DNA from 3 places in the Carnobacterium funditum DSM 5970 genome. Region 2 is predicted to be linked to each of the others. Evidence: a T-box and tRNA genes for the amino acid it is inferred to sense, from the RefSeq annotation. Region 2 holds a T-box; the other regions hold tRNA genes.

Region 1 (3,290 bases), 490 kb from region 2:
TTGATGTTCTATTATTAGGACCCCAAGTCCGCTTTATGAAGGCTCAATTTGAGAAGAAATTGGCTGGCAAAGATATTCCGTTAGAAGTGATTAACATGCAAGATTATGGCATGATGAACGGCGAAAATGTATTGGATCAAGCCTTAAAATTAATCAAATAAACTTAAAAGAACAAGTAGTGGAAGGAAGTTATCATTTGGAAGACCAAGGGAATATACAAGTAATTATGGGGCTTATTATTAATGGCGGAAATGCTAAAAGCGATGCCATGGAAGCCATTCATGCCGCTAAAAAAGACGACTTTGAATTAGCAGATCAAAAATTAAAAGATTCCGATAAGGCACTTATTGAAGCGCATCACTCACAAACAGCTATGCTAACATCAGAAGCATCAGGCGAAAAAATGGATATCAGTCTATTGCTTGTTCATGGACAAGACCACTTGATGAATGCCATCACATTCCGTGACATGGCAGCAGAAGTAGTAGATGTATACAAAAAAATGGCTGGCGTAACGGTCGGTTAAAAAGTAAATAAAGATAGAACCCTTTAAAAGTTAACGTTAACTTTTGAAGGGTTTTTTATGAAATAAATATTAGAATAAAATGAAATAAGAAGGCAAACAATTGACTAAGTAAGCGTTTTCCAGCACAATAGAGTAAGAGGTTAACTAAACAGGTGAGGATGAGCATCATGCTTAAAAATGGTTTGTTTATTATGGTAGTAGGATTTATTGCTCTTATTCTTGGATTAACCAACACAGATAGTTACCAACCGATTACTTTAGTTATTGGCATTATTTTGACGACTATTGGATTTATTTTGTACAACCGCGCAGAACACAAAGAAGAATGAGTTGGAAAACTAGAAACCTTTTTGCTTTAGAATAAGCGAATGGGTTTTTTTCGTTTGGTTCGCTAGTGATTGCTTTTTCTTCACTACTACTAAAAATTGCAGACAAAAATAAGATGATTACTAACCAAAACCACCATTTTTTATAAAAAGCTTTCTTAATTTTGCCTTTTACTTCTTTACCGTTTCAATTGTCTATTCTTTTATAAAAATCGACGAGTTAATGATCTTTTTTATCCAACTTGTCCAAAACAAAACTAAAATGAATAACTGGATGTCAAATGACAGTCAACTGGTCGAATTCAAGTCAAAAATGGATAAGTAGACAATCATTTAGCTTTATCTTGTCCATTTAGTCCGAGAATACATATAGAAAATGATTCGCCAAACAATAAAAACTCCTACAATTAAATGCGGGAGTTTAAGTACAAAGTCTGATTAATAGGTATGATCCTAGAGAGGTTCGAACTCCCGACCTAACGTTTAGGAAACGTTTGCTCTATCCAGCTGAGCTATAGGATCGATTCAATACGCTATTTATCTTCTCACGCTTCCAGGTATTTGTCTAGTACTATTTAAAAACAAAGAAGACTCAGAGGATTAAACCCTCTGAGTCTTCTTTATATGATATAGGAATAAAAAGAGTTTAGCACTTTATTTCGGATACTCTATTAGGCCCAGTCACCATTACGGAAAATAGGAACAGTGCTGCCATCAGCACGGATGCCATCGACATCCATTTTATTTGAACCAATCATAAAGTCCACATGAACATTAGAACGGTTCAAGCCAGCTTCTTTTAACTCGTCTTCAGACATGTCAGTTCCGCCAACTAAATTAAAGGCATAAGCGGACCCTAATGCTAAGTGGTTAGAAGCATTTTCGTCAAATAACGTGTTGAAGAAAGTGATGCCTGATTGAGAAATAGGGGAAGGATCGGGTACTAAAGCTACTTCACCTAAACGAGCAGCGCCTTCATCCGTTTGGATTAACTGTTTTAAGACATCTTCGCCTTCTCCAGCAGTAACGTCAACAACTTTACCGTCTTTGAAAGTGAATGCCATATCCATAAGAGTATTTCCAGCATAGCTTAAAGGTTTTGTACTTCTGACCACACCATCGACACGATTAGCGTCAGGAGCAGTGAAGACCTCTTCTGTAGGCATGTTAGCCATGAAACGCTCGCCACGAGTATTATCACTACCGGCACCTTCCCAACGGTGGTTAGCAGGTAAACCGACTGTTAAATCTGTTCCAGGAGCAAGATAGTGTAAAGCAGTAAATTGTTCTTTGTTTAACTCCTCTGCTTTGTCATTTAATGTGACATCTTTTTTCTCCCATGTTGCAATAGGATCAGCATCGTAAACATGAACGGCTTTAAAAATAGCGTCCCATAATGCATCTACTTGTTCACTGGATGTTTCTAGATTAGGAAAGACTTTCGCTGCCCATTTTTCACTAGCAGCTGCAGCAACAACCCAGCTAACTTTGTTGGATTGCGTCGCTTTGCGTTGTTCGCTTAACGCTTTACCATTAGCAGATTGGAAAGCAGCGATTTTTTTACTATCTAGACCAGCTAAAGCATCAGGATCAGAAGAAACTAAGCTGATACGACTAGCGCCTTTAGCAATCATCGCTAAAGATTCGTCAATTTTATATTGTGGAATATCGGTTAAGATTTCTTCTGGTGTGTGTGCCATGTGCTCGCGGTTTACCACATCATCAGCCCATTTTACGACCACTTCATCTGCACCTAAAGCATAGGCTTTTTTAGTGATTAAACGTGCCAATGGAGCTTGGTCAACAGCAGCTTGAAGAACAACCGTATGTCCTTTTTGAACATTGATCCCTGTTCTAACAATAGCTTCAGCGTATTTAGTTAAATGTTCATCAAAATTAGTTAATACCATATAATTATTTCCTCCTATGATGTTTCTTTTCACTTGTTTTAAACAAGTGGACCTGATAATCATAGCATAAGAAGCGTTTTGAAACAATTTCCTGATTCTTAAAAAATAAAAAAAATCCTGAATCAGTTAGAGCTCTTCTCAAAACCTACTACCTGTTTATTGTGATACGGGATAAGACATACCCTTGGCTGGTTCATAGTCATTCTAAAATGGGCCAGTCGGAAATAACGGTCTTGGAACTTTTAATCAAATCGGTGTTCTACCAAAAAAGAAAGAGTACAAACGCATTAATAAGGGTTTGTACTCTAAAATGCTATTTATTTAATAGAGATAAAAATACTATGAATAATCAGTATACCAAAACAGAAAAGGACAGCAGACGGTTATAATATAAATGATTGTAGTTTTAAGTAGTGCTTATGCCGTTATAGTTTGACGAGTCCAGTAAATAAAAATGAAAAATAAGGAGGGATTTTAGAATAGATTCGTTCTAATCAAGGTAATCTACGTGTGTTGTTAGCACGCCGA
Region 2 (3,290 bases):
ACTTTGCTATTTGCATAATATCTATTGAAAGCCTGAGCTAACTGTAGAGAATGTTTAGCAATAACTGACGGTTCACGTTTTTCATAAGCTTTTTGTACAAGGGTTGGATACTCTTGTAATAATTTTACAATTTCCCAACTATAAGCGTCATTTAAAGCATAGGTATCATTAAGGTTAATGTCTGTTGGATTTCCAGCTTTGCGTAAGATACTCATTGCGCGAGCTCTAGTATATTGAACATACGGACCAGTTTCGCCTTCAAAACGAACAACTTCTTCTAATACAAAGTCAAAGTTATTTAAGCGATCATTTTTAAGATCATGGAAGATAACAGAGCCGATTCCAACTTGGCTAGCGACTTCGTCTTTATTTGGTAAATCAGGATTTTTTTCTGCAATTTGTTTATGAGCTAAGTTAATAGCTTCATTTAAAACTTCTTCAAGTAACACGATTTTACCTTGACGTGTAGATAATTTTTTCCCACCTTGAGTTATTAAACCAAAGGCAATATGTTGCATATCATCTGCCCAGCTAAGATCCATTTCTTTTAACACAGCATTCAATTGCTTGAAGTGATTGCTTTGTTCATTTCCAACGACATACAAACTTTGTGCAAAGTCATAATTCCGTTTACGGTAAAAGGCTGCTGCCAAGTCACGAGTGATGTAAAGAGTGGCACCATCAGATTTTTTGATTAATGCAGGGTTTAAGTTGTATTTATCTAAATCAACAATACTAGCTTTTTGATTGATTTTTAATAAATTCTTTTCTTCGAGCAATTCGACAACTTCGTCCATTTTATCGTTATAGAAAGCTTCGCCACTGATAGCGTCAAATTGGATATCCAACAAATCATAAATATGGTTGAATTCTTTTAATGATTCTTCACGGAACCATTCCCAAAGGGAAACGGCTTCTTCATTGCCATCTTCTAATTTTTTGAACCATACACGAGCATCTTCATTTAATTCTGTTTGTTCCTCAGCTACTGCATGGAATTTAACATAAAGTCGCAATAATTCAGTAATTGGCTCAGCATCAATAGCGTCTGCATTTCCCCATAATTTATAAGCAACAATTAGTTTCCCAAATTGAGTTCCCCAGTCGCCTAAGTGGTTAATTTTAATTGGCTGGTAACCAACTTTGCTGTAAATATTAGCCAAAGCATTTCCGATAACCGTTGAGCGTAAATGTCCCATTGAAATAGGTTTTGCAATATTAGGCGAAGACATATCAATCGGAACATTCCGGTTTTCACCAATGGCTAAGTCACCATAATGTTCTCCTTGTGTTAAAACATCTGCTAATACAGCAGCACTAACTGTTTTTTTATCCAAGAAAAAATTTAAATAAGGTCCAACGACTTCCGTTTTTTCGATAATGGATGAAGAGATTTTTCCACCCAAATCTGCAGCAATTTGCTGAGGAGCTTTTTTAAAGACTTTTGCTAATATAAATGTTGGGAAAGCTACATCACCATGTTCAGCTGTTTTAGGTTTTTCAAGTAAGTTAAAAATTTTATCAACAGTAAGTGTTTCACCAATTTGTTCATGTAGAGCAGTGGCAACGAGTAATTTATAATTCATTTTTTATTCCTCCTATTTATAGCTACTTTATCTATCTATTAATTGAAGCTCCAGAATACAAAAAAAGCCCTGATTTGATTTACAAATAAATCAAAAAAGAGACGAGGTTGAGCCCGCGGTACCACTCTTGTTGTTTTATCTAAAGGACAAAACCACTTGTTTTTAGATAACGGCAAACAAAACCGAATAATTCTACTAGTTTCAAATTATTTTCTCAAAAGTGCGGTTCTTGATTTGTTTGTCATTGGCTCACACTATCCCAATTCGCTGTGAACAACCTAAATCAATACTCTCTTTATCATCGAATCAATATTTTTTTCTGGTTAATTAATTATAGCAAAGTATTTACATTAATTCCATTGATTTTAAAAAAGAATTTTTATTCATTTCTTTTATAGATAATTCAATAAATCTAAGCGTATTCATCCTTTTTTTGGTATAATATCATTAAATCGTTTAATTATGAGGAGGTCTTGCAGTATGAAAAAACCTAATAGACAACTAGCTATAAAGCAAATCATTAATAACTATGATGTGGGTACACAAGAAGAGCTATTGCACTACTTAAAAGAAGAGGGAGTAGAAGCAACACAAGCAACGATTTCACGTGATATCAAAGAAATGCATTTAGTGAAAACGACGACTTCCAGTGGAAACGTTAAGTATGCTCTTTTCCAAAATAATAAAATGTCTACTGAAGAAAAACTACAATCATCTCTAAGTGAGGTTGTGATTAAATTAACGCGTGTTGAATTTCTGACCATCTTGATGACTATTCCAGGTAATGCTCATGTTATCGGAGCTTTAATGGATGCTATTGATTTTCCTGAAAAAGTAGGAACAATTGCTGGTAATGATACCTGTTTGATTATTTCGAAAAATGGAGAAGATGCAGTTAAGATGTATGATTATTTACACAAATGGATAAATGTATAAAGGGAGGTTCATCATGGCAACACTATCTGAATTTAATTTAACAAACTTACAAAATGGATCTGATATTAGAGGAATTGCTATTCAAACAAAAAATAATGAACAAACGTTAACCGATGAACGAATTGAACAAATCAGCTATGGTTTATTAGTATGGCTAAAAGACATTAAAAAATTAAATTACCAAACGAATAGTATAAAAGTTGCGATAGGCTATGATAGTCGACTGTCTGCTAATAGAATTCAAAAAATCGCAATGAATACGTTAATCAAACTAGGAATTGATGTTGTTGATGTCGGCCTAGCTACAACGCCAGCCATGTTCATGTCAACACAATACAAAGATTTTAATTGTGATGCAGCAGTTATGATTACTGCGAGTCATTTACCTTACGAATACAATGGCTTAAAAATATTTACAAAAGATGGCGGAGCAGAACATGAAGATATTGAGTTTATTTTAAAAAACGCTGATGTGAAAAAACTAACTGATGCAGAAAGTAAGGGAACTGTAAAAAAGGCTAATTTACTAAAAGTCTACGCAGCCGATTTGAGAGAAAAAATCAAACGAGGGATAAATGATGTTAAAAGCCATGAAAAACCGTTAGCTGGTAGACACATTATTGTAGATGCAGGTAACGGAGCTGGAGGTTTTTTTGCAACTGAAGTTTTAGAAAAATTAGGTGCAACTATCTCAGGTAGTCAATTTTTAGATCCAGACGGGACATTTCCAAATCATATCCCTAATCCAGACAACAAGGAAGCCATGAC
Region 3 (3,290 bases), 650 kb from region 2:
TCTTACAGAAAGGACAACTCAAGTTAATAAATTCTATGACTTTTACAGGTGCTTTGGGATCCCCAATTTTTAATCCGTAAACGGTATCTACTTCACTTGCTTTTATTTTACTAATATCCATTATAAAATCCCCTTTGCTCTTCAGTACTTAATAGTATAAAGAAAATTCGAAAAAATTGTTGCTTTTTTGATTGCACTTTTAAAATTAATCCTTCTTATCCTCAATTATTCATAGCTTTTTTACAGGGCTGCTTTTATCATTATTGAAGAAATAAATTTTTAGTGGTTTTCTATAAAAACATGACCTATTCAGGCTTTCAGGCTTATAGTAGCAGTAAATAAAAAAGATGAGGATTGTACTAACCTCATCTTTTTTATTATTTTCACTCTTTTAATTCTGAACTACTTTCCATAATTTCATCAATTAGTCCGTAGGCTTTAGAATCTTCAGCAGTCATGTAGTTATCACGATCCGTATCGCGTTCAATCACTTCAATTGGTTGTCCAGTGCGTTCAGACAAAATTTTATTTAAACGGGCACGTGTTTTCAAGATATGGCGTGCAGCAATTTCAATTTCAGTTGCTTGTCCCTGTGCTCCACCAAGTGGTTGGTGAATCATTACTTCTGCATTTGGTAAAGCATAACGTTTGCCTTTAGTTCCAGCTGTTAATAAGAAGCTTCCCATTGAAGCTGCCATTCCCATTGCGATTGTTTGAACATCTGCTTTGATAAAGTTCATTGTATCATAAATAGCAAATCCAGCTGTTACACTTCCTCCTGGGGAATTAATATAGATGTAAATATCTTTTTCAGGATCTTGCGCATCCAAGAATAGCAATTGAGCTATAACGGAGTTGGCTACATCATCATTTATTTCTCCACTTAACATAATGATACGGTCTTTTAATAGGCGAGAGTAGATATCGTATGCACGCTCACCTCTTGATGATTGTTCTATTACTGTAGGCACTAAATTCATAACTTGTTTCCTCCTTAAAATGGTATCCTTTTATATTGTAACATAAACTTCTTTCAGTCTTGCTATTTTGTATCTTACTCTATTGGTCAATAAAGGTCAAATAATAGAATTGTATTGCCTAAGATTTTTTGTGCAAAAAATCATTTCTCTTTTTATTTTCATTACGTTTTCATTTTTTTATCTATTCCTATCGTTATTTCAATACCTATTATGTCATATCAATCATATGATTGCAGTATTTAATATAGCTACTAGACAAAATAAAATTGTAGGTTTAATTTTAAAAAACGCCAATCCTTTTTTGGTGGAGGACTGTTTAATTTTCTCAGATGGACCCTTCTAAGACCCGCTGTCACTGTGCTAACTTTAGGAATTTGTTATCCTTGGACATTGTGTCTGGTATCTAGTTGAAAAATTAATCATACCGTTATAGCGGAAAAAAGACTGACATTTGTCGGTTCAACAGTTGGGTTATTGGGTCATTGGATTAAACGGTTCTTCTTATGTATTATCACTTTAGGTATTTATAGTTTTTAGGCTTCTGTTAAACTAGAAAACTGGAAAGAAGAAATCCACTTTCTGCAGAATAAACAAAACCACCAATTGTCTTGGAAGATATGAAACCCTCGACAATCGGTGTTCTTTTTATTTTTTGCGATAATTGTGCGATACATTTTTAAAAATACTGTAAACTCAACATTTAAAGGTCTTACTAGATGTCTCCTGAGGGAATCGAACCCCCATCTCAAGAACCGGAATCTTACGTGATATCCATTACACCAAGGAGACTACTTTAAAATTATCAACTACTTTATCTTAGCTGATATCTCGTTAAAAAACAAGGTTTTTAATTATGCATTCCCTTTTTTAAGACTCGCCATTATATATAAAACACGCTAGTCCTTTATGTTACAATAATGGGGTATCTATCATTTTAAAAAAGGAGGCTGCTATATGAATTTTGAACAATCATTTACTCAAAAACAAAATCAAGTTCAAAAAATGGCAATGACACAACAACTCCAACAATCTATTCAAATGCTGCAATACAATCAAGAAGATTTGCTAGCTTTCTTAAATCAAAAAGCATTAGGAAACCCCTTAATAGAAGTTAGTGTGCCTCAAGAGAGGCTAATCGAGAATTTTCCGACTACGACTTATAATAAGGATGACGATGAAACCAATTATATGAATCAGATTCCCGATACGTATGTGTCTTTGTTTGAATACATTTCTGAGCAAATCCACTTAACTATGCGTGAAACTCGTTTAAGAGATTTGGTGATATGGCTTAGTGAATATTTGGATACCAATGGTTACCTAACCATTGCATTAAAGGATGCTGAAAAGTTAACGCAGGCTCAGCCTCTTGAAATCATTGATGCGTTAGTTTTACTTCAACAGTTAGAACCAGCAGGTGTTGGTGCTAGAAATCTGCAAGAATGTTTGATGCTTCAAACAGAGCGTAATGAAAATGCTCCAAATATGGCTTATATAATTTTAGAAGAAGAGTTCGATTTTTTCACAAATCGTAAATGGAAAGACATCACCAGAAAGCTGGATATCTCATTAAATGACATTCAGCTAATTTCAGATTTCATTCAAACTCTAACCCCCTATCCAGGTGCATTGTTTAACGGAGAGAAGGACCAATTTCTTAAACCTGATTTATTTGTAGAAATAGCGTCAAAAGAGTTAAAAGTCATTTCTGTAAAATCTGGGTTGCCTGTTATTTCATTTCAATCCTCTTATTATGAAGATATGATGCAAGTGAAAGATAAAGATGTTACTCATTTCATCAAAGAGAAACAAGCTGAATATGAATGGCTCCAACGCAGTCTTACACAAAGAGGTGATACTATCTTGCGTGTAGGAACAGCTATTGTAAAAAAACAAAAAGGCTTTTTCATTCTCCCAGAGCGTCCCATCCAACCGTTAACCTTAAAAGATATTGCGACAGAACTTGAGATACACGAGTCAACCGTTAGTCGCTCTATTAATGACAAGTATTTAGAAACGGCTTTTGGTATTTTTGAATTAAAACACTTTTTTACTAATGCTTTGAATACTAGGCCTACGGACAAGTCTGATTCAGAACAGCCTGATTTGGTCTCTACAAATGAAGTTAAAAAGAAATTAGCTCAATTTATTGATTCTGAAAACAAACAAAAACCATTATCAGATCAAAAATTGGCTTCGTTGCTGACAGAAGATGGTATTGAAATATCTCGTAGAACCGTTGCTAAATACCGTGAATCTCTTTCAATCCCGACTTCTCTCAAACGAAAGCGTTTTGAAGCTTAATATTGT

What was found. The T-box of region 2 lies ahead of argS (arginine--tRNA ligase). A T-box ahead of a tRNA ligase gene usually reads a tRNA of that ligase, here a tRNA-Arg.
Region 1: it has a tRNA-Arg gene. The T-box ahead of argS (arginine--tRNA ligase) is inferred to sense a tRNA for this amino acid. The anticodon was not compared.
Region 3: it has a tRNA-Arg gene. The T-box ahead of argS (arginine--tRNA ligase) is inferred to sense a tRNA for this amino acid. The anticodon was not compared.

The regions. Positions count from the first base shown of each region.
Region 1 is NZ_JQLL01000001.1:109,053-112,342, forward strand. Features, by position in the region: gene BR44_RS00470 (PTS sugar transporter subunit IIB) at 1-161, shown strand, start outside; gene BR44_RS00475 (PTS lactose/cellobiose transporter subunit IIA) at 227-526, shown strand; gene BR44_RS11620 (hypothetical protein) at 694-855, shown strand; tRNA gene BR44_RS00480 (tRNA-Arg) at 1,301-1,374, opposite strand; gene BR44_RS00485 (aminopeptidase) at 1,524-2,762, opposite strand.
Region 2 is NZ_JQLL01000001.1:600,776-604,065, reverse strand. Features, by position in the region: gene argS (arginine--tRNA ligase) at 1-1,586, opposite strand, end outside; T-box leader at 1,681-1,897, opposite strand; gene argR (arginine repressor) at 2,067-2,522, shown strand; gene BR44_RS02650 (phosphohexomutase domain-containing protein) at 2,536-3,290, shown strand, end outside.
Region 3 is NZ_JQLL01000001.1:1,253,102-1,256,391, forward strand. Features, by position in the region: gene BR44_RS05765 (DsbA family protein) at 1-121, opposite strand, end outside; gene clpP (ATP-dependent Clp endopeptidase proteolytic subunit ClpP) at 384-980, opposite strand; tRNA gene BR44_RS05775 (tRNA-Arg) at 1,698-1,769, opposite strand; gene rpoN (RNA polymerase factor sigma-54) at 1,935-3,284, shown strand.